Regions from separate parts of the Rhodococcus sp. G6(2025) genome, predicted to be linked through region 1. Evidence: riboswitches for the same ligand, from Rfam matches in the RefSeq annotation. Region 1 holds a riboswitch; each other region holds the start of a gene.
The links. A riboswitch is a leader RNA that binds a small molecule or an ion and turns the genes downstream of it on or off. The one in region 1 is predicted to bind glycine.

Region 1 (11,416 bases):
CCGTCCTCTACACGACCCGCGGTGTGGGCACGTGGGGTCCGCCCGTGCGGGTGGGCGCCCCACCGGAGATCACGATCCTCGAGCTGGTGCGCGAGGACTGAGCGAGCGATGCCCGCCCCGCGTGAGCGGGACGGGCATCGGCTGTGTCAGGCGTCTTCGAATGCGGAGATCGGCGGGCAGGAGCACACGAGATTGCGGTCGCCGTGTGCACCGTCGATGCGCCGCACCGCCGGCCACACCTTCGGCCGTGCCTTGCCTCGGGGGAACACCGCTGTCTCACGGGTGTAGGGGTGGTTCCACTCCGCGACCAGGCAACCGGACGTATGCGGGGCACCGCGCAGCGGGTTGTCGTCCACCGGCCACTCCCCCGCGCCCACGCGGTCGATCTCGGCGCGGATCGCGATCATCGCCTCGCAGAAGGCGTCGATCTCTTCGAGGTTCTCGCTCTCGGTGGGCTCCACCATCAGGGTGCCCGCCACCGGGAAGCTCATCGTCGGTGCGTGGAAACCGTAGTCGGCGAGGCGCTTTGCGACGTCGTCCACGGTCACACCGGTGTCCTTGGTGATCGGCCGGAGGTCGAGGATGCACTCGTGTGCCACCATTCCCCCCTCGCCGGTGTAGAGGACCGGGAAGTACTCGTCCAGGCGGCGCGCGATGTAGTTGGCCGAGGCGATGGCGGTCAGGCTTGCGCGGCGCAGCCCGACGGCGCCCATCATCCGGATGTACGCCCACGTGATCGGGAGGATCGACGCACTGCCGTAGGGGGCCGCGGAGATCGGTCCGGCTGTGCCGAGTTCCGGTGCGAGCGGATGTCCGGGCAGGAACGGCGTGAGGTGGGACCGCACACCGATCGGACCGACGCCGGGGCCACCGCCACCGTGCGGGATGCAGAACGTCTTGTGCAGGTTGAGGTGGCTCACGTCGCCGCCGAACCGGCCGGGACGGGCCAGGCCGACCAGGGCGTTGAGGTTGGCGCCGTCGACGTACACCTGGCCGCCGGCGTCGTGGACGGCGGCGCAGATGTCGGCGATCTCGTGCTCGTACACACCGTGTGTGGACGGGTAGGTGATCATGATCGCCGCGAGGCGCTCGGCATGGTCGGCGATCTTCGCCCGCAGGTCGTCCAGATCCACGTCACCGTTCGGGCGGCAGGCGACGACCTCGACGCGCATCCCGGCCATGACCGCGGATGCGGCGTTGGTGCCGTGGGCGCTCGACGGGATGAGGCAGGTGTCGCGGTGGTCGTCTCCGCGGCTGAGGTGGTAGTTACGGATCGCGAGCAGCCCCGCGTACTCGCCCTGGCTACCGGCATTCGGCTGCAGGCTGACCGCGTCGTAGCCGGTGACGGCCACGAGCCAGTTCTCGAGGTCCTTGATGATGCGGAGGATTCCCGGTGTGTCCCCGGTCGGCGCGAACGGGTGCAGTCCGGCGAACGCGGGCCAGGTGATCGCTTCCATCTCGGCGGTGGCATTGAGCTTCATCGTGCACGAACCGAGGGGGATCATGCTGCGGTCGAGTGCGATGTCCTTGTCGGACAACGCCCGCAGGTAGCGCAGCATCGCCGTCTCGGTGCGATACCGGGTGAACGCCTCGTGCTGCAAGTAGTCGGATCCGCGGAGCTGCGCGTCGGGGACGGACGTGCCCGCTTCCTCGGTCACGGCGCCTTCGCCGCCGAACGCCGCCAGCACCTGGGCGACGTCGTCGGCAGTGGTGGCCTCGTCACACGCGATGGCGACGTGATCCGCGTCGACGAACCGCAGGTTGATGCCGGCGTCCTTCGCCTTCGCCACCACGTCCGCGGCTCGGCCGGCGACTCGAACGAGGATCGTGTCGAAGAAGTGCTCGTGGACGACGACAGCCCCGGTCCTGCGGAGCGCGGCGGCCAGGGAGTGCGCCGTGTTCGCCACGCGCAGGGCGATCGCCTTCAGTCCCTCGGCGCCGTGGTAGCTGGCGTACATGGCCGCCAGAATCGCCAGCAGCACCTGAGCGGTGCAGATATTCGACGTCGCCTTCTCGCGGCGAATGTGCTGCTCGCGGGTCTGCAGCGCCAGCCGGTACGCCTTGTCACCGTCGGCATCGACGGAGACGCCCACCAGACGGCCGGGGAGCTGACGTGCATGCTTGGTGTGCACGGCGAGGTAACCGGCGTGCGGGCCACCGAAGCCCATGGGGACACCGAACCGCTGGGTGGTGCCGAAGCAGGCGTCGGCCCCGATCTCGCCGGGCGGGGTGAGGAGCGTGAGTGCCAGCAGATCCGCCCCGACCGCGACCAGTGCGCCGCGCTCGTGGGCGGCGGCGATCACGTCGGTGTAGTCGACGATGCGGCCGGACCCGCCAGGCATCTGCGCGAGGACGCCGAAGAAGTCACCGTCCGGAAGGCCGGCGGACAGGTCGGCCACCACGATCTCGATGCCGAGCGGCTCGGCCCGGGTCTCGACGACGGCCAGCGTCTGCGGGAACAGGTCGGCGTCGACGACGAACCGCGGGGACTTGCTCTTGCTCGCCCGGCGCAGCAGCGTCATCGCCTCGGCGGCGGCGGTGGCTTCGTCGAGCATCGACGAGTTGGCGACCTCCATGCCGGTCAGGTCGGCGACCATCGTCTGGAAGTTGAGGAGCGCTTCGAGGCGGCCCTGGCTGATCTCGGGCTGGTACGGCGTGTAGGCCGTGTACCAGGCCGGGTTCTCGATGATGTTCCGGATCAGCACCGGCGGGGTGAGGGTGTCGTAGTAGCCGAGACCGATCATGGACGTCGCCACGGTGTTCTGCGCGGCGAGTGCGGACAGTTCGGCGAGCGCTTCGTGCTCGGACACCGGTGCAGGCAGCGCGTCGAGGCCGTCGGCGATGCCGCCCGTCACCCCGTCCAGGATGACGGCGGGGACGGCCTTCGACGCGAGGTCGTCGAGCGAATCGGCTCCGACCAGTTCGAGAATGTGCGCGAGTTCCGCAGCGTTCGGGCCGACATGACGATCGGCGAATGTACGGCTTCCAGCGTCGATCACGACAACTCCCAAGCAGTTCGGAGGATCAGGACACGCCCCGCGTAGCGGAACGTCCCTCCCCCTCTGTCGCCTGCTCGAATCGAGCGCCTGAGAGATTCGGTACCGTCGTTCGGGTGTGAAGACGGCCCTTTCCCCGTGGGCGGGTGGGTGCTCCCACCGCTTTCCAGAGACGTCGGAGCCCGCACGGTCCTGTCTGCCTGAGAGATTGACGGGGAGGTGTTGCTCCTTCGGCGCCCGAACTCCCGCACACACGATGTTTCTGTGCTTGCGGTGCCCGGAACTCTCCCGCACGGCGTCGACGCACCGCCAGTCTATGTCACGGCTGCAGATGGCGGCGCAGGCAGCGCCGCGCTCCGATGGATGCGGGCTAGCCCGTCTTGCGGCTCGCGCGGTTCTTGCGCCGCGACGCCAGTTCGTCCTCGGGGCTCTGTTCGCTCTCGCCGCCATCGGCGCGCTCGGCCGGGAAATCGGCGATGGTGCCGGTCAGTTCGCGCATCGCACCGCTCACCGCGATACCGAAGACACCCTGCCCGCCCTGGAGCAGATCGACGACCTCTTCGGGGGACGTGCACTCGTAGACCGTGGTCCCATCCGAGAAAAGTGTGATCTTGGCCAAGTCCCGCACTCCGCGCTTACGGAGGTGGTCGACGGCCACTCGGATGTTCTGCAAGGATATTCCGGTGTCGAGCAGACGCTTGACGATCTTGAGGACGAGGATGTCTTTGAACGAGTACAGCCGTTGGCTGCCCGAACCTGCTGCGCCACGAATGGACGGCACGACGAGCGACGTGCGAGCCCAGTAATCGAGCTGCCGGTAGGTGATTCCCGCGATCTGGCAGGCGATGGGGACGCGGTATCCGACGAGGTCGTCGGGCACGGAATCGTCCGGGAAGAGGCCCGGTTGGATCTCCTCGGAGCTGAATTCGGACTCGGCAACGTTGTCGCCGGGCGCAAGATTCAGCGCATTCTCCTGCGGCCGATCTCCCACTGACTACTCCCTCTCGCATGTTGCACTGAACCCGACGATCAGTGCGCCTGTGACGCGCGTCGCCAGTGCCCGCGGCACAGCCACAGCACATCGAGCGGCGCAAGCGCCACCAGTGACATCGAGCAAGTCCGTACCCTGAACCTACTCAGCGTACGCCCGATACAATCTGCAGGGCAGAAAATCACTGCACTGAACGCTATGACTCCGAAGAGACGGGGTCAACGCAACGCGCCGGAGGAACCTCAACCGTTACTCCGCGCCCGAGGCTTTTCCGACGGCGCAAACTAGCCGTCGGTTGCCTTGAAATCGTCCGGCGACACGGACTCGAGGAATTCCTTGAACTTCTCGACCTCGTCCTCGCGCTCGTCGGGCATAACCAGACCGGCCTCCGTGAGTACCGCTTCCTCGGCGAAGATCGGCACCCCGATTCGCAGTGCGATGGCGATGGAGTCGGACGGGCGGGCCGAGACGCGGGTGTTCTGGTCGAACACGAGGTCGGCATAGAACGTGCCCTCGCGCAGGTCCACGATGCGAACTTCCTTCAGGGTGCGACCGAAGGCTTCGATCAGGTTCTTGATGAGATCGTGGGTCAGCGGACGCGCAGGCTCGACGCCCTGCTGTTCGAGTGCGATCGCGGTGGCCTCGGTCTGGCCGATCCAGATGGGCAGGTACCGCTCGCCGTCGGTTTCACGCAACAGCAGAACAGGTTGACTTTGGGGTTGCTCGACACGAACTCCGATCACGTGCATTTCGCTCATCGCGTCTGCCTCCACCCTGCAATGGTCCGTCCGCGGCACACAATGCCGTACCAGGATTCTATTCGATTCGTGTCTGCTCTTCGACCGTACAGCCGTTCGAGCGCAGCGTCGTTGGGAAGTGGGGACGGTCGGCGAGTTCACCTCACCGATCGAGCGCACCCCGGACTGCCGACTTCACCAGGCAGGTGTGCAACGTCAGAGACAGGGCGGCCAGTTCGCGCACCATCTCCTCGGCGCGATCACGGGCGCCGGCGTCGCGGCCCTTGGCGACAGGCCCGGCGATCTGCGCGACCAGCCCGGCCTCGCGGTCGGCCGCCAGCTTGAACGCCCTCAGGTGCCGCACCTCGAGTCCGAACTCGGACATCGCCCTCGCGGTGCGCGCCAGTGTCACCGCGTCCTCGTCGAAGAATCCCGCCGGCCCGGGAACGACCAGGCCTCCGCGGGTCAGTTCGCCGAGGAACTTCTCGTCGATCCCTGCCCGGGCGATCAGATCGTCGCGGCTGATCCGCACCTCGCGGTCGGTGAGGAACTCCTCCGGGGACACCTCGCCCGGGGCCACCGTGAGCGCGCGCGGCCGGCGCGGCGAAGAATCGCCTGCGCCGACCGTGGCCACACCTCTGTCGATGGCCTCGAGCTGCTCCTTGATGACCTTCAGCGGCAGATACTGATCGCGCTGCGCAGTGAGGACGTAGCGCAGTCGTTCACAGTCGGCGATCGAGAATCGCCGATACCCCGAGGGAGTGCGCTGGGGGCTGATGAGACCCTCGGCTTCGAGGAATCGGATCTTCGAGATCGTCACATCAGGAAAATCGGGGCGGAGTCGATCCAGCACGGAGCCGATCGACATCCCCGATTGCGCCTGCTGCTGCCGCACCGCGGTCATTGGCTACCCGCACCAGCTGACGTCTCACCGATCTGCGAGCCACCGGCAGCGGTCCGGGGTCCGGTCAGGAAGACCAGTCGGAACTTGCCGATCTGGACCTCGTCACCGTTCGCCAGGACAGCCGAGTCGACCGGCTCCCGGTTGACGTAGGTGCCGTTGAGGCTGCCGACGTCGACCACCTGGAACTCGTCGTCCTCCTGACGGAACTCCGCATGACGACGGCTGACGGTCACGTCGTCGAGGAAGATGTCGCTGTCGGGATGCCGTCCCGCGGACGTCGTCGGCTGGTCGAGCAGGAAGCGCGACCCTGCGTTCGGTCCACGCTTGACGACGAGCAGAGCAGAGCCTGCGGGCAGTCCCTCCACACCCGACACCGGAGCTTCCGGAGCCTGGGTTGCCGAGGAGTTGTCGAGCTCATTGAGAAAGTCCGCGCGGAAGACCGACGTGGTTTCCGCCGGCGTCTCCCCATAGACCGCGTCGTTGCCGTTCTCGCTCACCGTTTCTCCTCCTAGTTCGATCATCCAGCAAGATTCGCTGGACTACGCAATGCCACTCGGTACTACATAATTCGGTTCCCGTGCACATTAACTTCTGTGCAAACTCCCACGATCACATTCAAACTACGGACCTGCGCCCCGACACGGCACATGCGTTCAACATCGACCGTACCCTGCGCACGCCGGTGCGTGTAGTGAGACAGGCCGCCAGCACATTACGAACCGGTATTCCGACAGCGGATTTTTCCGGCAACCCGGTTTCCGGGCTGTCGGCACCTTCCGAAACCATCCGATTACCGCCTCGCGTGTTCTCGGGAAATTATCCTGCCGTGATGTCTGCATAGCCGGCGGCGTCCAGCATTTCGGCCAGTGCCGCGTCGAGGGTCGCCTCGTCGTCGACACCGAGGTCCACCAGCCACCCCTGCCCGTAGGGCGCGGAGTTCACGAGTTCCGGGTTGCCGTCCAGATCGGCATTGGCGGCAACGACTTTCGCCGTCAGCGGGGCGAAGATGTCGGAGACGCTCTTGGTGGATTCCACCTCGCCGAACGATTCGCCCGCCGTCACGGCCTCGTCGACCGCCGGAAGCTGGACGAACACGACGTCGCCGAGCTGGGACTGCGCGAAATCGGTGATGCCGACGCGTACCGTCGTGGGCCCCGTCCGCTCGACCCACTCGTGTTCGGCGGTGTACCGACGATCGGCGGGAATTTCGAGCTCACTCACAGTGGCTTCCTTTCGATGGCAATCCGCGGGCGGATGCGAAGATCAATTTCCGGGCTGAGCGTATTGGCGAGGTTTCGCCTCCCGCAAGGCGGCGATCGTGACCTGCTGCGATTGTTCGATCGTCAGCTGTCCGCCGCTGCGCGCGACCGTGTCGACCACCCCGCCGGGAATGTTCAGGGCCGCCGCCAGAGTCGGCGGATCACCGATGGCGACCACGCCGTAGGGGGCGTTCACCTTCCGGCCGTCCACCGACACGCCGCCGGCCGAACCGGACACCCAGGAGTCGACGCCGATCCGGATGGGCGGGCCGTCCGCACCCTGGATCTGGACGGCTTCGGCACCGGCGGCACGCAATTCCTGCACGAGGTCGAGCAGGACCTCGGAGCCGACTCCCTTGTTGGGGTCGGTGATGCGCATCGTCACCCCGGGACCGGTGGCCGGTGCGCTGCCGACCTGGATCGACAGCGCCGTCAACCGGGCCTGCGCCTCGTCGAGCGCCGCTCCGGAACTGCCGCTCTGTTGCAACGTTGCCAAGGTCTGTTCCAGCGATGCGATCTCCTGCCGCAGGGCAGCCTCCCGCTGGTTCAGCGTGTCCAGGACGACCAGGAGATCGGCCGGGCTCGCCGAGTCGAGGGTGTCACCGGACCCGGTGTTCTTCACCTGCGTGACGATCGCGATTCCCAGCCCGCCGAGCAGGAGCGCGGCCAGCAGCGCGAAGACGACGTGCGATCGCTGCGACGTCGCCGGTTCGTTCCCGTGCAGTTCGTGTCTGCCCTCGTGTCCGCTCACGCCGCGCTCACGCCCCGAACAGACGTCGCCGGAGGGCGGCCGCGTTGCCGAAGATGCGGATGCCCAGCACGACGACGATCGCGGTGGACAGCTGGGTTCCGACACCGAGTTGGTCACCGAGCCACACGATCAGGGCGGCCACCAGGACGTTGAACACGAACGAGACGACGAACACCTTCGAGTCGAAGATCTCGTCGAGGTACGCGCGCAGTCCGCCGAACACCGCGTCGAGCGCGGCGACGACGGCGATGGGCAGGTAGGGCTGCACGGCGTCGGGCACTTGCGGGCTGAACACCACGCCCAGCACGATACCCACGATCAGGGCGAGCACCCCGTAGATCGCGGATCCGCCCTTCAGTGCTGCCTTCATTCGTGTGACTCCTCCATTCGACTCCGCCGTTGTCATCGTGTTCCCACTTCCCGGGCTGCCCGCACTTCCCGCGCCGGGGCGGCGGGCAAGTGGAGATCGTCGGCCTCCGCCACCGCGAAGCCGATGCCGTACAGCTGCGCCACGCTGGACATCCGCAGATAGGCGTCGCTCACCACGAATCCGGTCTGCATCGGTCCCTGCGGGCCGATCGCGGAGACCACGTACGGCGAGAACACCGGCTGGTTGTCCACGAGCATCGCGCCACCCGCCTGGCGGATCGTCACCGACGGGCCGATCCGCACGTCGCCGACCGCGATGGCCTCGGCGCCGCTCGCCCACAGCGAATTGACGACCGACTGGAGGTCGCGGTCGAGCACCACGGCCTTCCCCCCGACACTGCGCTGGGACGAGTCGGAGAGGTTGGGCTTGGCTGCGGGGTCCGTCAACGTCACGGTCAGGCCGGGACCGTGCACGGCCTCGACTCCGGCATCCCCCTCGAGGCCGCGAAGCTCGTCGAGCAGTGCCGCGCCTCGGGCGTCGCCGGCCAGCGCGGTGGCGCGCGCGTCGTCGGTCTGTGTCGACAGCGTGTCCCGGGTGGCGGCGAGGGCGCCCGCCCGATCCTCTGCGTCCTGCACCTTGCTCAGGAGTTCGGACCGCACCTGCTCGGTGCCGGGGATGCGTTCGGTGGCCTGGCGGTAGGCGACCGACAGCACGAGCCCGACGAGCAGCGCGCCGATCGCGATCCACACCTGCTGACCGACCCGTGTCTGCCGTGAATGTCCCTGTTCACGATCCTCGGCCGCACCCTCGTACCCGGGGTCCAGATGATCGTTCATCAGGGACTGCAGCAGGGACGGCACCGGATTCCTGCGGATTCCGGAATCTGTCCGTTTCATCACTGGACCTCGTGTTCGTCGCCGCCCGGTCCTCGCACGGGAACGGTGCGCGCGACGGTCAGCGCGTTCACGGTGTAGAGCAGCCCGGTCCACACGTAGAGCACCGTGCCCCAGATCAGGAGCGCCGCGCCGAGCGGCTGCGCCACGGTCGCGATGCTCCAGTCACCGTGCGCCGCGAGGGTCATCGGCAGCGCGAACATCAGCAGGAAGGTGGCACCCTTGCCGAGGTACATCACGTCGGGGGGCGGCAGACCGCGCCGTCGGTAGATGATCAGCGTCAGCGCGAGAACGGCGTCGCGGCCGATCAGGATCGCCGCGACCCACCACGGGATGAACCCGCGCAGGACGAACGTCACCAGCGTCGTGACGACGTAGAGGCGATCGACGAAGGGGTCGAGCAGCGCACCCAGCTTCGACGACTGGTCGAGGATCCGCGCCAGCTTGCCGTCGAGCCAGTCGGTGAAGCCGCTGATCATGAGGATCGCGAGTGCCCACCCGTCGGAGTGGGTGACGAGCAGCAGGTACACGAACAGCGGCACGCCGAGGAGTCGAACCACGCTCAGGAGGTTCGGGACGGTCACGATCCGGTCCGACCGCACAGTGTCCCGGTCCACCGAATTCACCAAAATCTCCCCAGCGTCGAGTGCGGACCTGTTTTCGGGCGCTCGTCGCACCGCTCTCGCCACTCTTCCACAACCGGGATGGTGTTCAGTCGATCGTCCCGTCCGTCCGGCCGTGTCACTCGCCCCGCGCAACGTCCGGTCGCGGTGGGGCCGGGACGCGCGCGACGGCGTCCGCGGTCAGACTTCCCAGGTACAGCCACCCGTCGTGCTCCCGCACACCTGTGACGGGGGAATAGCTGCCCTTGCCTCCGCGCAGGCTGTGCACGATCTCGCCGCGGTGATCGAGGGCGATCACCCAGCCGGCGTGCTCCGGATTCGGCTGCACGGCCTCCGGCAGATTCGCCGCGACGATGCGCAGCGTGGGATAGGGCGCGAGCAGGTCGAGCAAGCGCATCCGCGGGCTGTAGAGCGCCACCCAGAACAGGCCGTCCCGTGTCTGGGACGTCATGTTGTCCGGTATGCCGGGCAGATTCGCGGCCCACACCGACGCCGCACCCTGCGACGGGCCGGTCAGGTCGACGCGGGAGATCTGGTACGAGCCGGTCTCGGCGACGAGGACGAAAGATTCGTCCGAGGCCAGTCCCACACCGTTGGCGAACTGCAGTCCCTCGGCGAGGAGGTCGGTCTCCCCCGTCCGCGGGTCCAGACGCAGCAGACGGCCGGTCCCGCGGTGCTCGAGAAGGTCGTAGCGGTGGTCGGCGATCGTGAAGTGCGCCGAGGAGTCGGTGAAGTACACGATGCCGTCCCGGCCGACCGCCGAGTTGTTGCACGCCACGAGTGGGCGCCCGGCCGCGGCGTCGGCGAGCACGTCGACGCGTCCCTTGTCGTCGACCCGCAGCACACCGCGCTCGGCGTCGCAGATCAGGAACCTGCCGTCGTCGAGGACCTCGACCCCGAGGGGGCGCCCGTGGGTGTTCGCGAGTTCGGTGGCGTGTCCGTGGCTGTCGAACCGCCAGATCCGGCCGTCGTTGCCTCCGGTGACCACCCGGCCGTCGTGATCGACGGCGACGTCCTCCGGGCCTTCTCCGGCGGGGAGCGTCCAGCGGTGCGCGTCGTCGAGCACCCTGTTGGGAGCGAGCACTCCCGTGAGCGTCGGCGGCGGCGGGGCGTGCCAGACGACGGGGTCGACACCGGTGCGGTCGAGCTTGCGGGCGAGAGACTCGAAGAGGGTCACGAACTGTGAGATTAGTCGTGTCCGCCAGTCGATATGGTCTCGCTAACGCCAGGCGAACACCGGCTGGTCGAATCCGTCGATGCGCGTGTGTCTCCCGTGCAGCGCGACCTCCCGGAACTGGTACACGACCGCGCCGGTGGGGGCATGCACGAGGTGACGGCGGAACGGCCATTGGATCACCGGTTTCGACGATTCGGGGATCTCGACGAACCGCGGCTCCGCGTCGATCTCGGGAACGCCCACCGAGAACACTTCCGCCACTTCCTCGCGGTTGGGGACGAGCGACGTGATCGGCTGGTCCGACCACACGACGAACGGGGTGATGACGTACCCGGAGCGGGTGACGTAGTCGTCGAGCCTGCCGAGCACCGCGGACGGCTCCACGTCGAGGCCGAGTTCCTCGTGCAGCTCGCGCGGGCGGCGTCCTCGCCGGTCTCCCCCGGATCCACTCCGCCGCCGGGCAACGCGAACTGCCCCGGATGCGCACGCATCTTGCTCGGGCGCATGGTCAGCGGAACGGCCTGACCGTCGGCGCCATCGTTCATCACGGCGATCACGACCGCCGCGGACCGCCGATTCGTCGGGTCCACGATCCGTGGTTCGAACCGTGCCAGCGCGTCGGCGAGCCGTTCCCTGCTCAGTGCGTGCCCATTCACCATCACCCGACAGTATCGCCAGTCGCGGCGAAACCCACGCTCCGATCCCCCGCGTTTCG
Region 2 (7,791 bases), 2.1 Mb from region 1:
GTCACCGCGCCGACGGGTCGGTCGTCTGCCCGCGGGGTCACGCCGTCCGGCGCCGGGACCCGCGGTAGGCGGACGGTGAAGGTGCTGCCCCGGCCCGGTGCGCTGTCGAGATCGACGGAACCACCGAGTGCAGCGGCGAAATCGGCCACCAGGGAAAGCCCGATGCCGACGCCGCCTGATCCGCCGGCCTCGACGCGATAGAACCTGTCGAATACGCGTTCCCGTTCTTCGGCGGGAATGCCCACACCCGTGTCGGTCACGCTGAGCACCAGCCGGCCGGCGTCCTGGCGGAGCGCCACGGATACGGATCCGGACCGGGTGTACTTGACCGCGTTCGACACGAGGTTCAGCACGATCTTCACCCACATCTCGCGGTCCACTTCGACCGGACCGGCGCCTTCGTCGATGTCGGCCCGGAGCGCGAGTCCGGCCTGCACGGCGGCGGAATCGAACATGCTCACGCATTCGGCGGTCAACCGGCCGACATCGGTCGGCTCCGGGCGGGGCAGCAGCTGGCCGGCTTCCGCCTTGGACAGATCGAGAAGGTCGTCGACGAGCTGCTGTAGCCGGACCGCTGCCCGGTGCGCGGCCGCGATCGCGTCACGCTGATCTGCGGGCGACTCGTCCCCGGTCCGCTCTCGCAGAGTCTCGAGGGGGCCCAGCAGCAAGGTCAACGGGGTACGGAACTCGTGACTGACGTTCTGGAAGAACCGCGTCTTCGCCGCGTCCAGTTCCGCCAGCGCAGCCGCGCGGTCCCGTTCGAACTCGTAGGCCAGAGCGTCCGAGATCAGCGTCGACACCTTCGCCGTCACCAACTCGGCGAAGCCCCGATACGCGTCGTCGAACGCGCGATACGGACTGATCCCGAGCACGAGCACACCCACCGGCTCCGCGTGACCCGTCACGATCAACGGACACAGCCGCACCTCCGTCACCGCCTTCGACCCGGCGGACTCGAACTCGCCCGGCACCCGGACACGGTGGCTGGTGACGTCGGTCGCCGGGATCCGGGCGGGCCTGAACTCGCCGTCGTCGTCCACTCCGACGGCACCGACGAGCACGAGGTCGTCGGCGGCGTCGTCGCCCGAGCCGCCGGCGACCTCCCGGCGGAGGTAGATCGCGGCCAGCGGAACGTCTTGTCCGCTGTCGCCGAGAACCCGCACGACCGCACGGCAGGCGTCGACGAGCGGATCGTCGCCGCCCGCGGTGGATACCGTGCCCAGTTGCCGCAGCGTCTCCAGTCGCCGCTCCCCGAGCACGGTCGCGGTCACGTCGGTCGTCGCCACAAAGATGCCGGCGACGTTCCCGTCCTCGTCCTGCACCGGACTGTAGGAGAACGTCCAGTACGTCTCCTCGAGGTACCCGTGCCGCAGCAGGTACAGCGGCTGATTCTCCGTGTAGGTCGCCGCGCCGCCCGACATCACCTGCTCGGCGAGCGGTCCCACCTCGTCCCAGATCTCCGCCCAGCACTGCGCCCCGGGTTCGCCGATCGCGGCGGGATACTTGGCGCCGAGGACCCGGGTGTACGGGTCGTTGAAGATCTGCACGAGCTCAGGACCCCACCAGAGCAACATCGGGACCTCGGAGGGCAGCACCGTGCGTACCGCCGCCCGCAACTCGACAGACCAGGTCTCGACCGGGCCCAGCGGCGTGGCCGCCCACTCGGTGCGGCGTAGCCGCTCCCGTGTCTCGCCCGGCCCGGCGAACAACCGCTCCGCCGACCAGGAATTACCGAAACCCGAGCCAGTCACATCCATGGACCTTTCGCCCACTGCCGGTCGCCCGGACCCTTCCAGTTGTCAACAGAGAAATCATGGCCCAGTACCGCGTGCAACCGCCACTTCTGTATTCCGACATTCGGAAGCGAAGTTGGAAACGAGTGACCCGTCCGCCACGGTAGGTGAGTCGTGAGCCACATCACAGCCCACCTCCGAGGAAGAACAGGTCCCGCGCATGCAATTCGACCTACGCGAACGCATCGACAACAGCCCGATGACGCGCTACCAATGGGGCGCCATCGCCATCTGCGGTCTACTCAACGTGCTCGACGGCTTCGACGTCCTCGTCATGGCGTTCACCGCCCAGTCGGTATCGCAGGAGTGGGATCTGTCCGGCTCGGTCGTCGGCCTCCTGCTCAGCGCCGGACTGTTCGGCATGGCCGCGGGATCGCTGTTCCTGGCGCCGTGGGCTGACACCATCGGCCGCCGCGCCATGATCCTGCTGTGCCTGGCACTCGCGTCGACGGGCATGCTGCTGTCGGCGGTCAGCCAGAACGCGATGCAACTCGGCCTGCTCCGCGCCCTCACCGGCGTCGGCATCGGCGGAATCCTCGCCAGCAGCAACGTCATCGCCAGTGAGTACGCGTCGAACCGCTGGCGCGGGCTCGCGGTGAGTCTCAACTCCACCGGCTACGCCGTCGGCGCCACCCTCGGCGGGATCATCGCCGTCGTCCTGCAGAACTCGCTCGGCTGGCGCTCGGTGTTCCTGTTCGGCGGACTGTGCACGGCGGCCATCATCCCCGTCGTCTACGCCCGGCTCCCCGAATCGATCGACTTCCTGCTCGTCCGGCGACCGGCCAACGCACTCGACCGGATCAATGCCTTCGCCCAGCGGGTCGGTCAGCCGCGACTCAACGAGCTGCCCGCACCGCGTGCCGCCGCCACCGCCGACGCCGGATTCGCGATGCGCGTCCTGCTGTCACCGCAGCGCCGCCGCAGCACACTCCTGGTGTGGTTCGCATTCTTCATGGCGATGTTCGGCTTCTACTTCGTCACCAGCTGGACCCCGAAACTGCTGGTCGAGGCGGGCATGTCCGCGAACCAGGGCGTCACCGGCGGAGTGCTCCTCAACCTCGGCGGCATCTTCGGCGCCACCCTGCTCGGGGCGCTGTCCGCACGTTTCGCCCTGAAGCGTGTGCTCATCGCCTACATGGCGATCGCGGGCGTACTGCTCGTCGTCTTCGTTCCCGCCACCGCGTCCATCGTCATCGCGTTCGGGCTCGGCGCCCTGATCGGCGTCTTCGCCAACGGCTGCATCGCCGGGCTGTACGCGATCACGCCGTCGGTCTACTCGCCCGCCGTCCGGGCCACCGGCGTCGGCTGGGGCATCGGCATCGGCCGCGTCGGCGCCATCGCGTCCCCGATCGTCGCGGGCGCCCTCCTCGACCGCGACTGGTCGCCCACCCAGCTGTACATCCTCGTGGCCGTGTCCTTCGTCCTCGCCGGACTCGCCGTGTCGCGACTGCGGTTCGAGAAGACCGGCGTGGACGCCGGGGACGCCACCGCGGATGCGCCGCTGACCACCCACTGAGGCGGCTCCGCCACCCGTGCGCCTTTCTGGTTGCTGGAACAACCAGAAAGGCGCACGGGCCCGGAGGGCCTAGATCCCGACCTTCGACAGGATCGCCGTCATCGCCGCCTGGACGCCGGTGGACAGGGTGGGTTCCGCGACGGGGGCGAAGAACGGTGAGTGGTTCACCGGCACAGGCTTTCCGCTCTCGAGGGTCTCCGCGGTGTGGCCACCGAACATCCAGAACACCGACGGCACACCGATCGCCTCGGCGAGCAGACCGAAGTCCTCCGAGCCCATCATCGGAGACGACGGCGTGACGTTGTTCTCGCCCAGCACTTTCTGCAGCTCGGCGACGAGTTCGGCGGTGGCGTCGGGATCGTTGTAGTTGCGCGGGAACGTGTACAGCTCCTCGATCAGCGGCTTCGGCGCCCCGGACGCGGCGGCCTCGGCGTAGATGATGCGGCGCAGCGCGGCATTGACCTGCTCACGCACCTCGGGGTCGAGGGTGCGCACGTTGATCGTGAACTCGGCCCGGTCCGCGATGATGTTCTCCTTCAGCCCCGCATGGAACGTCGCAACCGTGACGACCGCCGGCTTCAGGGGGTGCACTTCGCGGGACACAATGGTCTGGATTCGGTTGATCATGTTGACGCCCTGGATGATCGGGTCGATCGAATCCTGCGGCTGGGAGCCGTGTGAACCCTGGCCGTAGACGGTGACCTTCAGCGAATCGGCCATGGCCATCGCGTCGCCGCTCGTGACGTGCACGGTGCCGGCCAACATCGGCCCGACGTGCTGCCCGAAAACGATCTCCGGCTTGGGTGCCCGGTCCCACAGGCCGTCCTCGACCATCGCCTTCGCCCCGGCGGCCGTTTCCTCGCCGGGCTGGAAGAGGAACACGATCGTTCCGGCCCACGCCTCCCGCGCGCCTGCGAGCAGTTCGGCGACGGTGAGCAGGGTGGCCACGTGTGTGTCGTGGCCGCAGCCGTGCATCACCGGCACCTCGGTGCCGTCGTCGAGGTGTCCGGTGGCGGCGCTGGCGTAGTCGACGCCGGTGTCTTCCGCGATCGGCAGCCCATCGGAATCGGCGCGGAAGGCCACCGTGGGGCCCTCACCGTTGGTCAGGACACCGACCACTCCGGTGCCGCCGCAGACGAACGTGTCGATCCCGAGGGCGACGAGGGAACTCTGGATCAGCTCGGCGGTCTTGTGTTCCTGCATGGACAGTTCCGGGTGCGCGTGCAGGTGGTAGTAGAGGTCGTGCATCTTCGTCCGCAGCTCGTCGGTGAGCGCGATCGGCAGGTCGGTCATGGAGCCTTCTTTCGAATCAGGTGAAGGTGAGATATCTCCGCGTATCGATTCTTACTCGATGGTCGCGAGCTCGGCCGGGCTCTGGTCGTTCTTGTTCCGCAGGAACCAGGCGAGGACCGCCGTCACGATCACCGCGATGGCGGTGGACGACAGCGCGAGGCTCGGCATCGCCGGAACCACGACGAACGTGACGACCGCGGCCACCAGCAGCGCGACCACCGTGGCCCGGGGCTGCTTCATCGACACGATCGCCTGCACGAGGACCGCCCCCAGGACCGAGGGAAGGATGTAGGAACGGGTGACGGTCACGATGTCGGAGGGAATCACGCTGATCAGCCAGGTGCCGAGCAGCCCCACGAACACAGCCAGGGACACGAGGTGCACCATCGCGGCGCCGCAGATCGCCAGGACCGCAGCCAGTTCGGCCCGCTTGGTTCCCGGTTTGGCTCCGATGTTCGTCTGCGCGATCAGCGCGGCCGGCAACAGCTTGTTCGCGATGTTGCCGATCATGAACGCCTGGTACATCGCGGCCGGGCCGAGGATGGGGAAATAGGTCAGGGGTTCGACCAGCCAGATGATGAAGAATGTCCCGGCCACCGCGGCGAACGCGGTCCACAACTGGCCTGCGGTGACGTCCACCTCACCCGAGAACACCAGGTACAGGGGCGCACCGATCGACAGGAGCAGCCCCACGATCATCGTGATACGACCCCAGCGGGACGTCGTCTTGTCGAACTCGGCGAGTTCACGCGCGCCGGTGGACACCGTTACGGCTTCGTCGGTAGTCATCGAAAAGTCCTTTCCGTGCGTGTCGTGAATCAGGAGGTGACCAGGTAGGTGACGGTGAGGGCGACGAGGATCGAAATACCCAGCCCCCATTCACGGAGCCAGCCCTTGCCGGACGTCCGGGCCACGAACAGGCAGATCCCCATTGCGACCGCGGAGGCGGCGAACGCAACGATGTGATAGCTGGACTTCGTGAGTTCCTGGAAGCCCAGCGACGCGAACGCGCCGATCAGGGCCGCGGACGGAACGACCGCCATCAACGCCGGATTCACCGTGCGGATCTTCGCGTCACCCCGCTTGAGCAGCGGGGTGAGGACGAGCGCGGACAGCATCCACATCACGCCGCCGATGCTCATCGCGAAGAATGCGACGACGAAGACGTTCTGGGTGTAGGTGTCGGTACCGAGTTTCGCGCCCATGGAGTCGGCGGCGATGCTGGCCGCGGACACGTCGTACGCGGCGGAACCGATCAGGCCGATGCGGGCCAGGACGGCGGGCGTGCCGAAGAGGGCGAGCAGGGCGATCGCCACGAGGCAGACCGCCAGGGACGGTCCGATCGCCGAGACGGCGCCGGAGCGGAACGAGACTTTCATGTCTTCCGGCGACATGTCCGCGACGGGTGCCACCTTGCGGACCGCGGTCATGTAGATCGCCGACTGCACGACGATGACGACGAAGATGCCGGCAACGGCCACCCAGAGAACAGGCGAGTTGGCGACAGCCATGATGTCCGTGGATGCCCCACTAGCAGTCACATTCATGGATCTCCCAGGGAGAGTGAGCAACCGGTGAACCGATTGCTCGAGCGATGTGAGGGTGATCCGGTGGATCACCTCGGCTGACACCCGCTCTGTTCCGTAACCTGAGAGTTTGGAGACACACTCGTGCGAGTGGTCATCGTGCCCCGTCGGTGAACGTGCCGTTACAGCCGACACGCTGCTCTCCAGAGTTCCCGACCCTGACTGTCCTGGTGCCTGAGAGTTTGTGGGTACTTGCTCCTTCGGCGCCCGGGACACGGTCCCGGAACTCTCCAGCCAGGTTCATAGGGAGAAACCATCGAGATGGTTCCGAATCGAACTGACTCGAGACGTACTGTTCCGCAGACGTATTACGAAAGCATGACTTCACCGTTCCGGCGTGTTAACTCACAACAGTTCCTGGTCGGAAATCGCCAGTGCGCGTTCGCATGCCGAACACCCCATGTGAGTGGCAAAGCGTGCGCCAGCACACTTTGCCACTCACATGGGGGTCAGCCGTGGACGTGGAGTGGCTTGCCGGCCACTGCCATCAGTGCCTCGCCGAGCGCCTCGCCCTGCGTGGGGTGGGCGTGCACGAACTTCGCCGCCTGCGCGGCGTCGACCTCGAAGTTGTAGAGCAGCTGCGCCTCACCGATCAGCTCACCGACTCGGTCGCCGACCATGTGCACGCCGACGACGACCCCGGTCGGCGCCACCACGAGTTTGACCGCCCCCGACGTCTTGAGGATCTGGCTCTTGCCGTTGCCGGCGAGGTCGTAGGTGACGGTCTCGACGTTCTCGCCGAACTTCTCCCGGGCCGCGGTCTCGGTCAACCCGACGGACGCGACCTCGGGGTGGGAGTAGGTGACCCGCGGGATGCCGGTCTCGTCGATGACCTCCGGACGGAGCCCGGCGATTTCCTCCGCCACGAAGATGCCCTGCTGGAACCCGCGGTGGGCCAGCTGGAGCCCGGGGACGATGTCGCCGACCGCGAAGACGTTCGGGACCGTGGTGCGCAGTCGATCACTGGTCACCACGAAGCCCTTGTCGAGCATCACTCCGGTCTCCTCGTACCCCATGGACGCGGTGTTGGGTCCGCGCCCCACTGCGACCAGCACGACGTCGGCGTCGAGTACGTCGCCGGAGTCGAGGGTGACCGACACCGCGTCCTCGTCCTGCGTCACCTCCGTCACCCGCACACCTGTCTTCGCGGCGATCTTGCGGCGGCGGAATGCCCGCTCGAGGTACTTGGAGATCGTCTCGTCCTCGTTCGGCACCAGCCGTGGCATCGCCTCGACGATCGTCACCGACGCGCCGAACGACGCCCAGACACTGGCGAATTCGACGCCGATGACGCCGCCGCCCAGGATGATCGCCTTCTTGGGGACCAACGGCAACACGAGAGCCTGGTCGCTGGTGACGACCCGGCCACCGATGCCGATGCCGGGCAGCGTCTTCGGCGACGACCCCGTTGCCAGGACGACGGCGCCGCCCGTGATCAGCTCGTCGTCGACCTCCACTCCGTTGGGTCCGACCAACCGGCCGCGGCCGTTGACGACGGTGATGCCGTACGAGTCGACGAGGCCCTGCAGTCCCTTGTGCAGTCGGGTGACGATGGTGTTCTGGTAGCTCAGGACCTTCTCGAGGTCGACACCGTCGAACGTGA
Region 3 (11,416 bases), 2.1 Mb from region 1:
GCGGCGATGATGCTCGGCGACCTCGGCGCCGACGTCATCAAGATCGAGACCCCGCACGGCGGCGACGACACCCGCGGATGGGGGCCGCCCTTCGTGAACCCTGCTGACGCCAAGCGGGAATCGACGTACTTCCTGTCCGCGAATCGGAACAAGAAGTCGATCACCCTCGACCTCAAGGCCGAAGACGGACGGGCCACCCTCGAATCCCTCGTCCGGCGCGCCGACGTCCTCATGGAGAACTTCCGCACCGGCGTCCTCGACCGGTTGGGATTCACCACCGAACGGCTCGCGGAGCTGAACCCGCGCCTGGTCGTCCTGTCCATCAGCGGTTTCGGTCACGACGGACCCGAAGGCGGACGCGCGGGGTACGACCAGATCGCGCAGGGCGAGGCCGGACTGATGTCGCTGACCGGCCCCAATCCCGACGACGTCCAGCGCGTCGGCGTGCCGATCGCGGACCTGCTCGCCGGCATGTACGGGGCGTTCGGCGTCGTCGCCGCCCTGCAGGAACGTGAGCGCACCGGACGGGGCCGCGTCGTACGAACGTCGTTGCTGGCCAGCGTCGTCGGCGTGCACGCCTTCCAAGGGACGAAGTGGACCGTCGCCGGCGAGGTCGGTGAGGCGCAGGGCAACCACCATCCGTCGATCTCGCCCTACGGGCTGTTCCGCACCGCCGACGGCGCCGTCCAGATCTCGGTCGGCAGCGAAGGACTGTGGAAGCGGTTCTGCGCGGGCTTCCACCTCGATCCGGAAACCCCCGGAATGGCCACGAATCCCGAACGCGTCGAGAACCACAAGCAGGTCCTGGAACTGGTCGAGGACGCGTTCGGCGCGTACACCAGCGACGAACTTCTCGTCGAACTCGACCGCATCGGAGTGCCCGCGGGACGCGTCCGGACGATCTCCGAAGTCTACGAATGGGAGCAGACCAAGTCGCAGGGACTGCTCGTCGACGTCGACCACCGCACACTCGGCAACATCACGCTGCCCGGCCCGCCCCTGCGGTTCTTCGAACCGGACGGCACCGAGGTCACCGAGACCCGGCACACCGCACCACCGGTCCTCGGCGCGGACAACGACACCGTGATGTCGTGGCTGAAAGAGTGCAGCTGATGGCTCGCCTGACCGCTCCCGAACTGCTCGACCTCGTAGTCGACGCCGGCACGTGGGAGTCCTGGGACACGCCCCCGATCCAGGTCGCGGCGGACTCCGAGTACGCCGACGAACTTCTTCGCGCACAGGAGAAGACCGGCCTCGACGAGGCGGTGCTGACCGGAGTGGCCACCATCCGCGGCCGCCGAACGGCAATCCTCGTCTGCGAATTCGGCTTTCTCGGCGGCTCCATCGGAGTGGCCGCAGGCGAGCGTCTCGTCGCCGCGATCCGACGCGCCACGCGCGAACGCCTTCCGCTGCTCGCCCTGCCCACGTCCGGTGGCACGCGAATGCAGGAGGGAACGACCGCGTTCCTGCAGATGGTCAAGATCACGGCGGCGGTGATCAAGCACAAGGAGGCGCACCTGCCGTACCTCGTCTACCTGCGAAGCCCCACGACTGGCGGTGTCTTCGCATCCTGGGGGTCGCTGGGGCACGTCACCATCGCTGAACCGGGAGCGCTCGTCGGCTTCCTCGGACCGCGCGTGTTCGAGGCGCTGTACGAGTCGCCGTTCCCGGCGGGCGTCCAGACCGCCGAGAACCTGCACGCGCACGGACTCATCGACGCGGTGCGGCCGCCGGATCAGCTCGCCGAGATCGTCGACCGCGCGCTGCGCATCATCACCTCCGGCCGTGGTGGCCGGCCGTCGCTCGCGGACGCCCCCGTCCACGAGAGTCTGCCGGACGTCCCCGCCTGGGATTCGGTGGTCGCCTCGCGCCGCGAGGACCGGCCGGGGGTGCGGGAGGTGATGTTCCACTCCGCGTCGGATGTTCTTCCGCTCAACGGAACCGGTCAGGGTGAGGTCGATCCGGGCTTGATCCTCGCCCTCGTCCGGTTCGGTGATATGCCGTGCGTCCTGCTCGGCCAGGACCGTCGAGGGCAGACCACGCGGTCGCCGCTCGGCCCGGGCGCTCTGCGGGAAGCCCGCCGGGGAATGCGGCTGGCGGCGGAACTGAACCTGCCGTTGGTGACGGTCATCGACACCGCGGGCGCGGCATTGTCGAAGGAGGCGGAGGAAGGCGGTCTGGCCGGTGAGATCGCGCGCTGCATCGCCGACATGGTCTCGCTCGACGTCCCCACCATCTCCCTACTGCTCGGGCAGGGCACCGGCGGCGGCGCGCTCGCGTTGATCCCGGCCGACCGGGTGCTCGCGGCCCAGCACGGCTGGCTCTCACCCCTGCCACCCGAAGGTGCGAGCGCGATCCTGCACCACGACATCGCGCACGCTCCGGACATGGCCGCCCGGCAGGGAATCCGGTCGTCCGATCTCCTCGCGAGCGGCATCGTGGACGAGGTGATCCCCGAATTCCCGGACGCGGCAGACGAATCCACGGCGTTCTGCACCCGGGTGGGTGCGGTACTCCACCGCGAACTGTCGCTCCTCGATGCGGCAGACACCACCCAGCGACTCTCCGACCGTGCGGAGCGATTCGACCGGATCGGTCTGTTGCAGCCCGCACATGCGTGACCGCGGTGCCGGGGATCCCGATCGGATCCCCGGCACCGCGTCCATTCACTGGTCCGCGCGGACTAACGTCAGCATTCGACGAGATTCACCGACACGTTCACCGCGAGACCGCCGGTGGAGGTCTCCTTGTACTTCGAGCTCATGTCGGCGCCGGTGGCCCGCATCGTCTCGATCACCTGATCCAGGCTGACCCGGTGGGTGCCGTCGCCGCGCAGAGCCATCCGGGCGGCGTTGATCGCCTTGCCCGCCGAAATGGCGTTGCGCTCGATGCACGGAATCTGCACCAGGCCGCCGATGGGATCACAGGTGAGACCGAGACTGTGTTCCATCGCGATCTCCGCCGAGTTCTCCACCTGCTCCGGGCTGCCGCCGAGGATCTCGGCGAGCCCGGCGGCGGCCATGGACGCCGCGGAACCCACCTCGCCCTGACAGCCCACCTCGGCCCCGGAGATCGAGGCCCGTTCCTTGTACAGGGATCCGATTGCGCCTGCCGCCAACAGGAATCGCACCGACGTTCCGTCCGGGTCCGCCTTCCCGGCGGGGGTGTAGTGCAGCGCGTAATGCAGGACCGCCGGGATGATGCCGGCCGCCCCGTTGGTGGGGGCGGTGACGATGCGTCCGCCGGAGGCGTTCTCCTCGTTGACGGCGAGGGCCACCAGATTCACCCAGTCCTCGGCGAACGCGGGATCACGACCCGGATCCTCCAGATTCAGCCGCTCGTACCAGCCGCGGGCGCGGCGGCGTACCCGCAGACTGCCGGGCAGGTACCCGTCCCGGCTGATTCCGCGGTGCTGGCACTCGACCATCACGTCCCGGATGTGCAGGAGCCGCGCCCGGACCGCCGGCTCGGGCCGGAGGGCGCGTTCGTGCTCGAGCATGACCTCGCTGATCGTGAGCCCGTAGTGCTCGCTGAGGTCGAGCAACTCGCGCGCCGACCCGAACGACAGCGAATTCGCGCCCGCGGCGACGGGCAGCTCCGGTTCGGCGCCGGTGACGACGAATCCGCCGCCGATCGAATAGTACGTCTGCGCGTGCAGTTCACGGCCGGTCACGCTGGTGGCGGTGAGGGTCATGCCGTTGGGGTGAAAGTCCAGGACCGTCAACGGGTGCAACACCATCTCGTCTTCGGCGAGCGGGATGTCGACCGTCCCGCCGAGACGGATCCGCCGACTCGCCCGCACCTCGTCGAGTCGCGTCTCCATCTCCTCCGTGGCGATGGTTTCGGGCCGATACCCCTCGAGGCCGAGGAGGATCGCCGACATGGTGCCGTGGCCGGCGCCGGTGGCCGCGAGCGATCCGTACAGATCGACACGGACACCGGCGACGTCCCCGAGAAGGCCGAGTGTGTCGAGGTCGTCGACGAACGTGCCCGCCGCCCGCATCGGCCCGACCGTATGCGAACTCGAGGGTCCGATACCGACCGAGAACAGGTCGAACACACTGATCGTCACGAGTTACAAGCCCGGGTAGAGCGGGTACTTGTCGGCCAGTGCCCGCACTTCGGCGGCGAGTCTTGTCGTGTCGGCGCCGTCCGCTGCGGTGAGAGCTTGGGCGATGAGGTCGGCGACCGTCACGAAGTCGTCGCGGCCGAAGCCGCGGGCGGCGAGTGCCGGGGTGCCGATGCGCAGACCGGACGTCACCATCGGCGGCCGCGGATCGAACGGGACGGCGTTGCGGTTGACGGTGATTCCGATCGCATCGAGGCGGTCCTCGGCCTGCTGCCCGTCGATGGCGGCATCCCGCAGGTCGACGAGGACGAGGTGCACGTCCGTGCCGCCGGTGAGGACGCTGATTCCGGCTTCCTTGACGTCGGGTCGGCTGAGCCGTTCGGCGAGGACCTTCGCACCGTCGAGGCAGCGTTCCTGACGCTCCGCGAAGTCGGGTTCGGCCGCCATCTTGAATGCCGTTGCCTTGCCTGCGATCACGTGTTCCAGTGGGCCGCCCTGCTGGCCGGGGAACACCGCGGAGTTGATCTTCTTCGCGATGGCGGCGTCGTTGGTCAGGATGATGCCGCCGCGGGGTCCGCCGAGGGTTTTGTGCGTCGTCGACGTGACGACGTGTGCGTGCGGGACGGGGGACGGGTGGAATCCGGTGGCGACCAGACCCGCGAAGTGGGCCATGTCGACCATCAGGTATGCGCCGACCTCGTCGGCGATTTCCCGGAAGCGGGCGAAGTCCAGGTGCCGGGGGTAGGCGGACCAGCCGGCGATGATCAGTTGCGGCCGGTGCTCGCGTGCCGCCTTCGCCACCTCGTCCATGTCGATGCGGTAGTCCTGCTCGGACACCCCGTAGGCGGCGACGTTGTAGAGCTTGCCGGAGAAGTTGAGGCGCATGCCGTGCGTGAGGTGGCCGCCGTCGGCGAGGGATAGTCCGAGGATCGTGTCGCCCGGCTCGATCAGCGCGTGCATCACCGACGCGTTCGCGGTGGCGCCGGAATGCGGTTGCACGTTAGCGTATTCGGCGGCAAACAGCGACTTGACGCGGTCGATCGCGAGCTGCTCGATCGTGTCGACGTGCTCGCAGCCGCCGTAGTAGCGCCTGCCCGGGTACCCCTCGGCGTATTTGTTGGTCAGCACGGACCCCTGCGCCTGCATCACCGAAAGCGGTGCGTGGTTCTCCGACGCGATCATCTCGAGGCCGGTGCGCTGGCGCCCCAGCTCCTTGCCGATCAGTGCGGCGACGTCCGGGTCGAAATCCGCGAGGTCGCGGTTCAGGACGCTCATGCCTGCACCCCGTTCTTCTCGGCATACTCGGCCGCGGTGAGGAGTTCGCCGGCGGCGGAAGGCTGGACGGCGAACAGCCAGCCCTCGCCGTAGGGGTCGGAGGTGACCAGTCCCGGGTCGTCGACGGCGGCGGTGTTGATCAGGGTGACCCGGCCGCTCACCGGCGGATACAGCTCGGACACGGTCTTGGTGGATTCGACCTCGCCGCACGATTCGCCGGCGACGATGGTCGCACCGACCTCCGGCAGGTCGACGAAGACCAGCTCGCCGAGCGAGTTGACGGCGACCGACGTGATGCCGACGCGGACCGGCTCGTCGGGGAGCGTGGCGCCCGGCTCGATCAGGACCCACTCGTGATCGTCGGTGTAGCTGCGGTCGTCAGGGAAGGCGTGCGAAGACATGTGTGACCCTTTCGGGGCTGAAGTGGGTGGGAACGGCTCAGGAGCGGCGGTAGAACGGCGACGGCGTGACCACGAACGGTTCCTTCTTGCCGCGGATGTCCACGGTGAGTTCGGTGCCCGGTTCGCGGAACGCGACGTCCACGAAGGCGAGCGCGATCGGATGCCCGAGCGTCGGGGACAACGCCCCGGACGTGATGGTGCCGACCGCCGATCCGCCGGACGCGTCCAACACGGTGTACTCGGCACGGGCGGCCCGGCGGCCGCTTCCGGCGAGGCCGACGAGCACCCGCTGCGGGGACTGATCCGACAACTTCTGCAGGGCATCGCGGCCGACGAATTCCTTGTTCAGCCGGACCACCTTGCCGAGCCCGGCCTCGTACGGATTCGTGCCGAGGTTCAGTTCGTGGCCGTACAGCGCCATTCCGGCCTCGAGGCGGAGGGTGTCGCGGCAGGCGAGGCCGGCGGGGACGCCGCCGCGGGTCGTGGTGGCGTCGAGCAATGCGCGCCACAACTGTACGGACAGCTCGTTCGGCACGTACAGCTCGAAGCCGTCCTCCCCGGTGTACCCAGTACGGGCGAGGAGGACGTCGATGCCGGCGACCACCGCGCGCGCGACCGCGTAGTACTTCAACTCCGCCACAGTGTCGACCTGCTCGGCGGGAACGAGGGACTGCACGATGCCCTGCGCGGCCGGTCCCTGCACCGCGATCAGTGCGGTCTCCGCGGACTGATCGTCGACGTTCGCGGAGAAACCCTCGACGCGTGCCGCCAGTTCGCGGTGCACCGTCGGCGCGTTGGCCGCATTGGCCACCACGAGGAAATGCTCGTTGGCGAGACGGTAGACGACCAGATCGTCGATGACTCCGCCGTCCGCATTGCACAGGAGGGAGTACTTGGCTCTGCCGACGCCGATCTTCGAGAGTTCGCCGGCCAGAGCATAATCCAGGACCGCTCCGGATTCGGGTCCGGTGACCGCGATCTCGCCCATGTGCGAGAGGTCGAACAGTCCGGCGGTCTTGCGGACGGCGTGGTGCTCGGCGAGTTCGCTGTCGTACTTCAGCGGCATCTGCCAGCCCGCGAAGTCGGTGAAATGGGCTCCCAGCGCGCCGTGCTCGCCGAGCAGCGGGGACGCGGGCGTCGTGGTGAGGGTCATGCGAAGGCCTCCTCGGGGGTCTCGGCGATGGCCGAAGTGTCGATGTCGGTGGTGTTCTCGAAGGCCTCGGGCGCCGGGCACGAGCAGACGAGGTTGCGGTCGCCGTGGACGCCGTCGATGCGACGCACCGGGGGCCAGTACTTGGCGGCGCGAAGCGACGCGACGGGGTAGGCGGCGAGGTGGCGGGGGTAGGGCAGGTCCCATTCGTCCGCGGTCACCTGTTCGGCGGTGTGCGGGGCCTGACGCAGTGGGCTGCGCTCGAGCGGCCACACGCCATCGCCGACCAGGTCGATCTCGCGGCGGATCGACACCATCGCCTCGATGAAGCGGTCGAGTTCGGCCAGATCCTCGGACTCGGTCGGCTCGACCATCAGGGTGCCGTTGACGGGGAACGACAGGGTGGGCGCGTGGAAGCCGTAGTCGATCAATCGCTTCGCGACATCCTCGGCGGTGACGCCGGTCAACTTGGTGATGGGCCGGAGGTCGAGGATGCACTCGTGTGCCACCAGACCGGACGGGCCCGTGTAGAGGACCGGGAAATGCCGATCCAGCGACCGGGCGACGTAATTGGCTGCGAGAACCGCGGTTTCGGTGGCGCTCGTCAGCCCGTCCGGTCCCATGAGTGCGATGTACGCCCACGTGATGGGCAGGATGCCGGCCGATCCGTAGTTGGCCGCCGACACCGGGGTGCCGAGGTCGTCGCCGCCCAGCGGATTACCGGGCAGGAACGGCGCCAGATGCTCGCGCACCGCGACAGGCCCGACACCGGGACCACCGCCGCCGTGCGGGATGCAGAACGTCTTGTGCAGGTTCAGGTGTGACACGTCGCCGCCGAACTTACCTGGCTGTGCGAGGCCGACCAGCGCATTGAGGTTCGCGCCGTCGACGTACACCTGGCCGCCGGCCTCGTGCACCAGATCGCAGACCGTCCGCACGTCGCTCTCGTACACGCCGTGTGTGGACGGGTAGGTCAGCATGATGGCGGCCACCGCGCCCTCGTGCGCCGCGATCTTCGCGCGTAGGTCGCCCACGTCGATGTTGCCGTTCTCCGCGGTCGCGACGACGACGACCTTCATGCCCGCGAGAACCGCGGACGCCGCGTTGGTGCCGTGCGCGGACTGGGGGATGAGGCAGACGTTGCGTCCGAAGTCGCCGCGGGATTCGTGATAGCCGTGGATCGCGAGCAGCCCGGCCAGCTCACCCTGGGATCCGGCGTTGGGCTGCAACGAGACCCGGTCGTAGCCGGTGATCTCGCCGAGCCAGCGTTCCAGGTCGGCGACGAGCTCGAGGTAGCCGGCCGTCTGCGCGACCGGGGCGTACGGGTGGATGGACGCGAACCCGGGCCAGCTGATGGGTTCCATCTCGACAGCGGAGTTGAGTTTCATCGTGCACGATCCGAGCGGGATCATAGTGCGGTCGAGCGCGAGGTCCTTGTCCGACAGTGTGCGCAGGAAGCGGAGCATCGCGGTTTCCGAGCGGTGATCGTGGAACACAGGGTGCTGCAGGTAGTTCGACGTCCTGGCGAGTGCCGAAGGCAGTTCGGCCGCCGCGACGGTCGTCGGCTGCGCACCGAACACGGCGACCACCCGCCGGACGATGTCGTCGGTGGTGCACTCGTCGCAGGCGATCGCAACGTGATCGGCGTCGACGAGGCGGAGGTTGATGCCGTCCCGATCGGCCGACTCCACGATCGCCCCGGCACCCGCCGGGACCCGCACGAGAACCGTGTCGAAGAAGCTGTCGTGGACGATTGTGTGACCGGCGGCGCGCAGGCTTCCGGCGATGGTCGTCGCGTGGTCGTGCACCCTATTTGCGATGGCGCGCAGCCCTTCCGGACCGTGGTAGGCGGCGTACATCGCGGCGACGTTCGCAAGCAGTGCCTGCGCCGTGCAGATGTTGCTGGTCGCCTTGTCACGCCGGATGTGCTGTTCGCGGGTCTGCAGTGCCAGCCGGTAGGCGGTCTTCCCGTCGACGTCGACGGACACTCCGACGAGACGGCCGGGCAGCATGCGCTCGAGCCCGCCGCGCACGGCCATGTAGCCGGCGTGCGGTCCGCCGAAGAACAGGGGCACACCGAAACGCTGCGCCGACCCGACGGCGATGTCGGCGCCCTGCTCGCCGGGCGGCGTCAGGATCGTCAGCGACAGCAGGTCCGCCGCGACCGTGGTCAGCGCGCCGCGCGCCTTCGCCGCGGCGATCATCGGAGCCAGGTCGCGCACCGCGCCGCTCGCACCGGGCGCCTGGAAGACCACCCCGAACATGTCACCGTCGGGCAGTTCCCCGGACAGTTCCGCGACCACCACCTCGATGCCCACCGCCTTCGCTCGTCCCCGGACGACGGCCAGCGTCTGCGGCAGGCAGTCTGCGTCGAGGACGACGCGGTTGGTGGCGGACTTCGACTTGTTCGCCCGCCGCATCAGCAGCACCGCCTCCATCACGGCGGTCGCCTCGTCGAGCAGCGACGCGCCGGCCAGGGGAAGGGCGGTGAGATCCTCGATGACGGTCTGGAACGTCAGCAGCGCCTCCAGCCGGCCCTGGGAGATCTCCGGCTGGTACGGCGTGTAGGCGGTGTACCAGGCGGGGGACTCGAGCATGTTCCGCCGCAACACCGCGGGCGTGATGGTGTCGGAGTACCCGAGGCCGATCATCTGGACGCGGATCTCGTTGTGCTCCGACAGTGCCCGCAGATCGGTGAGAACTTGCTGCTCGGACCGCGCCGCGGGCAGATTCAAGGGCTGTGAGCTGCGGATCTGGTCCGGCACCGCGCTGTCGATCAGGTTCGCGAGACTGTCGTAACCGAGGGCGTCGAGCATCCGCCGCGACGCGGAAGCATCAGGACCGATGTGGCGGGACGGAAAGTCGCTGGTGAGGGGCACGCCGTGGGTGGCGGTGCGGGGTTCTGCTGGCACGAGGTGACTCCGGTTTCGTTGAGTCCGGACCGCACCGGACATCGACAAGGGGGCACCTCCCCGCTCTGTCCTGAAACCTGAGAGTTTGGGCGCACCGCAACTACGGCGTGCTCTTCACCTTCGGTAAGTTCCGGCTTTACGGCCGATACTTTCTCCAGAGTTGCCTCTGCGCTGCGGTACTGGGGCCTGAGAGATTCCCGGGGAGGAAGTTGCTCCTACGGCGCCTCCGAAACGGAGGTTCTCCCGCTGCGCGTCAACGGCGTCTTCAGTTGTGATTGGCCAAACAGTACACAGACGCCGCGGGTTTGTCTCCTTGGACCGACGGTGTTGCCAAAAGTCCTCGTCGTTTGGCATCCTCGATGCATCTTCGCTCCGACGTGACCGCACACGCCGGACGATGAGAGCCCAGATGCCCGCAGCCGCAACGGTTGTCGAAGTGTGCTCGCTCTCCCCAATCGCCTGCCCCGGTTCCGCGCTGTCCACCGCGCGGGTCCGACGACGCATACCGACCGGTTTCGACCGGCCCTAGGAGTTCCCCACATGACTGCACAGCCTGACGGCCGCCGACTGCTCCGCCTCGAAGTCCGCAACGCTCAGACCCCGGTCGAACGCAAACCGTCGTGGATGAAGGTGCAGATGCGGACAGGCCCCGAATACCGGGACCTCGCCGCCCTCGTCGAACGCGAGAACCTGCACACCGTGTGCCAGGAAGCGGGATGTCCCAACATCTTCGAATGCTGGGAGGACCGAGAGGCGACCTTCCTCATCGGCGGAAGCCAGTGCACCCGGCGGTGCGACTTCTGCCAGATCGACACAGGCCGCCCCGCCGCACTCGACCGGGGCGAACCCAGGAGGGTCGCCGAGTCGGTGCAGACCATGGGCCTTCGGTACGCCACCGTCACCGGGGTTGCCCGCGACGATCTGTGGGACGGCGGCGCCTGGCTGTACGCGGAGACGGTCCGGCAGATTCACGAACTGTGCCCGGGCACTGGCGTCGAACTGCTGATCCCCGATTTCAACGCCGATGCCGCGCAACTACGCAAGGTGTTCGACACCCGCCCGGAAGTACTCGCGCACAATGTGGAGACTGTTCCCCGGATATTCCGTCGTATCCGCCCTGCCTTCACGTACGAGCGGTCCCTCGAGGTGATCACACGGGCTCGGGAGGACGGCCTGATCACCAAGTCGAACCTGATCCTCGGGATGGGGGAGACCACGGACGAGGTGATTCAGGCCCTCCGGGACCTGCACGCGGCCGGCTGCCAGTTGATCACGATCACGCAGTATCTGCGGCCGTCGGCCCGGCACCATCCGGTGGCACGGTGGGCGACGCCGGACGAGTTCGTCATGCTCGACGGGATCGCCCGCGAGATCGGCTTCCTCGGCGTCCTGTCCGGTCCGCTCGTGCGCTCCTCCTATCGGGCCGGCCGCCTCCACGCGGAGGCCGTCGCCGCAACCGCAGTTCACTGAACCCCACCCTCTTCCGTTCCAGCAAGGAGTTCCCATGTCCCACCGATCTGCAGATGTCGTCATCCTCGGCGGCGGTTCCGGCGGCTACGCGGCCGCCATCCGCTCGGCCGAACTGGGCCGTTCGGTCATCCTCGTCGAG

Region 2: another riboswitch for glycine. It lies ahead of ACLIVD_RS33325 (DUF5058 family protein); the one in region 1 lies ahead of gcvP (aminomethyl-transferring glycine dehydrogenase).
Region 3: another riboswitch for glycine. It lies ahead of gcvP (aminomethyl-transferring glycine dehydrogenase); the one in region 1 lies ahead of gcvP (aminomethyl-transferring glycine dehydrogenase).

The regions. Positions count from the first base shown of each region.
Region 1 covers NZ_CP179750.1:5,097,561-5,108,976, forward strand. Annotated here, with positions in the region: gene ACLIVD_RS23375 (metallophosphoesterase) at 1-101, shown strand, start outside; gene gcvP (aminomethyl-transferring glycine dehydrogenase) at 147-2,999, opposite strand; glycine riboswitch at 3,174-3,297, opposite strand; gene ACLIVD_RS23385 (MerR family transcriptional regulator) at 3,367-3,987, opposite strand; gene ACLIVD_RS23390 (bifunctional nuclease family protein) at 4,272-4,745, opposite strand; gene ftsR (transcriptional regulator FtsR) at 4,888-5,628, opposite strand; gene garA (glycogen accumulation regulator GarA) at 5,625-6,125, opposite strand; gene gcvH (glycine cleavage system protein GcvH) at 6,445-6,849, opposite strand; gene ACLIVD_RS23410 (DUF881 domain-containing protein) at 6,892-7,638, opposite strand; gene ACLIVD_RS23415 (small basic family protein) at 7,646-8,008, opposite strand; gene ACLIVD_RS23420 (DUF881 domain-containing protein) at 8,041-8,904, opposite strand; gene ACLIVD_RS23425 (CDP-alcohol phosphatidyltransferase family protein) at 8,904-9,527, opposite strand; gene ACLIVD_RS23430 (SMP-30/gluconolactonase/LRE family protein) at 9,643-10,701, opposite strand; partial or broken gene ACLIVD_RS23435 (NUDIX hydrolase) at 10,744-11,360, opposite strand.
Region 2 covers NZ_CP179750.1:7,190,257-7,198,047, forward strand. Annotated here, with positions in the region: gene ACLIVD_RS33305 (response regulator) at 1-1,757, opposite strand, end outside; gene ACLIVD_RS33310 (MFS transporter) at 1,954-3,309, shown strand; gene ACLIVD_RS33315 (amidohydrolase) at 3,379-4,602, opposite strand; gene ACLIVD_RS33320 (hypothetical protein) at 4,654-5,391, opposite strand; gene ACLIVD_RS33325 (DUF5058 family protein) at 5,421-6,149, opposite strand; glycine riboswitch at 6,237-6,337, opposite strand; glycine riboswitch at 6,341-6,432, opposite strand; gene lpdA (dihydrolipoyl dehydrogenase) at 6,638-7,791, opposite strand, start outside.
Region 3 covers NZ_CP179750.1:7,198,163-7,209,578, reverse strand. Annotated here, with positions in the region: gene ACLIVD_RS33370 (CaiB/BaiF CoA transferase family protein) at 1-1,113, shown strand, start outside; gene ACLIVD_RS33365 (carboxyl transferase domain-containing protein) at 1,113-2,621, shown strand; gene ACLIVD_RS33360 (L-serine ammonia-lyase) at 2,690-4,072, opposite strand; gene glyA (serine hydroxymethyltransferase) at 4,076-5,344, opposite strand; gene gcvH (glycine cleavage system protein GcvH) at 5,341-5,745, opposite strand; gene gcvT (glycine cleavage system aminomethyltransferase GcvT) at 5,783-6,898, opposite strand; gene gcvP (aminomethyl-transferring glycine dehydrogenase) at 6,895-9,849, opposite strand; glycine riboswitch at 9,972-10,063, opposite strand; gene lipA (lipoyl synthase) at 10,348-11,277, shown strand; gene lpdA (dihydrolipoyl dehydrogenase) at 11,312-11,416, shown strand, end outside.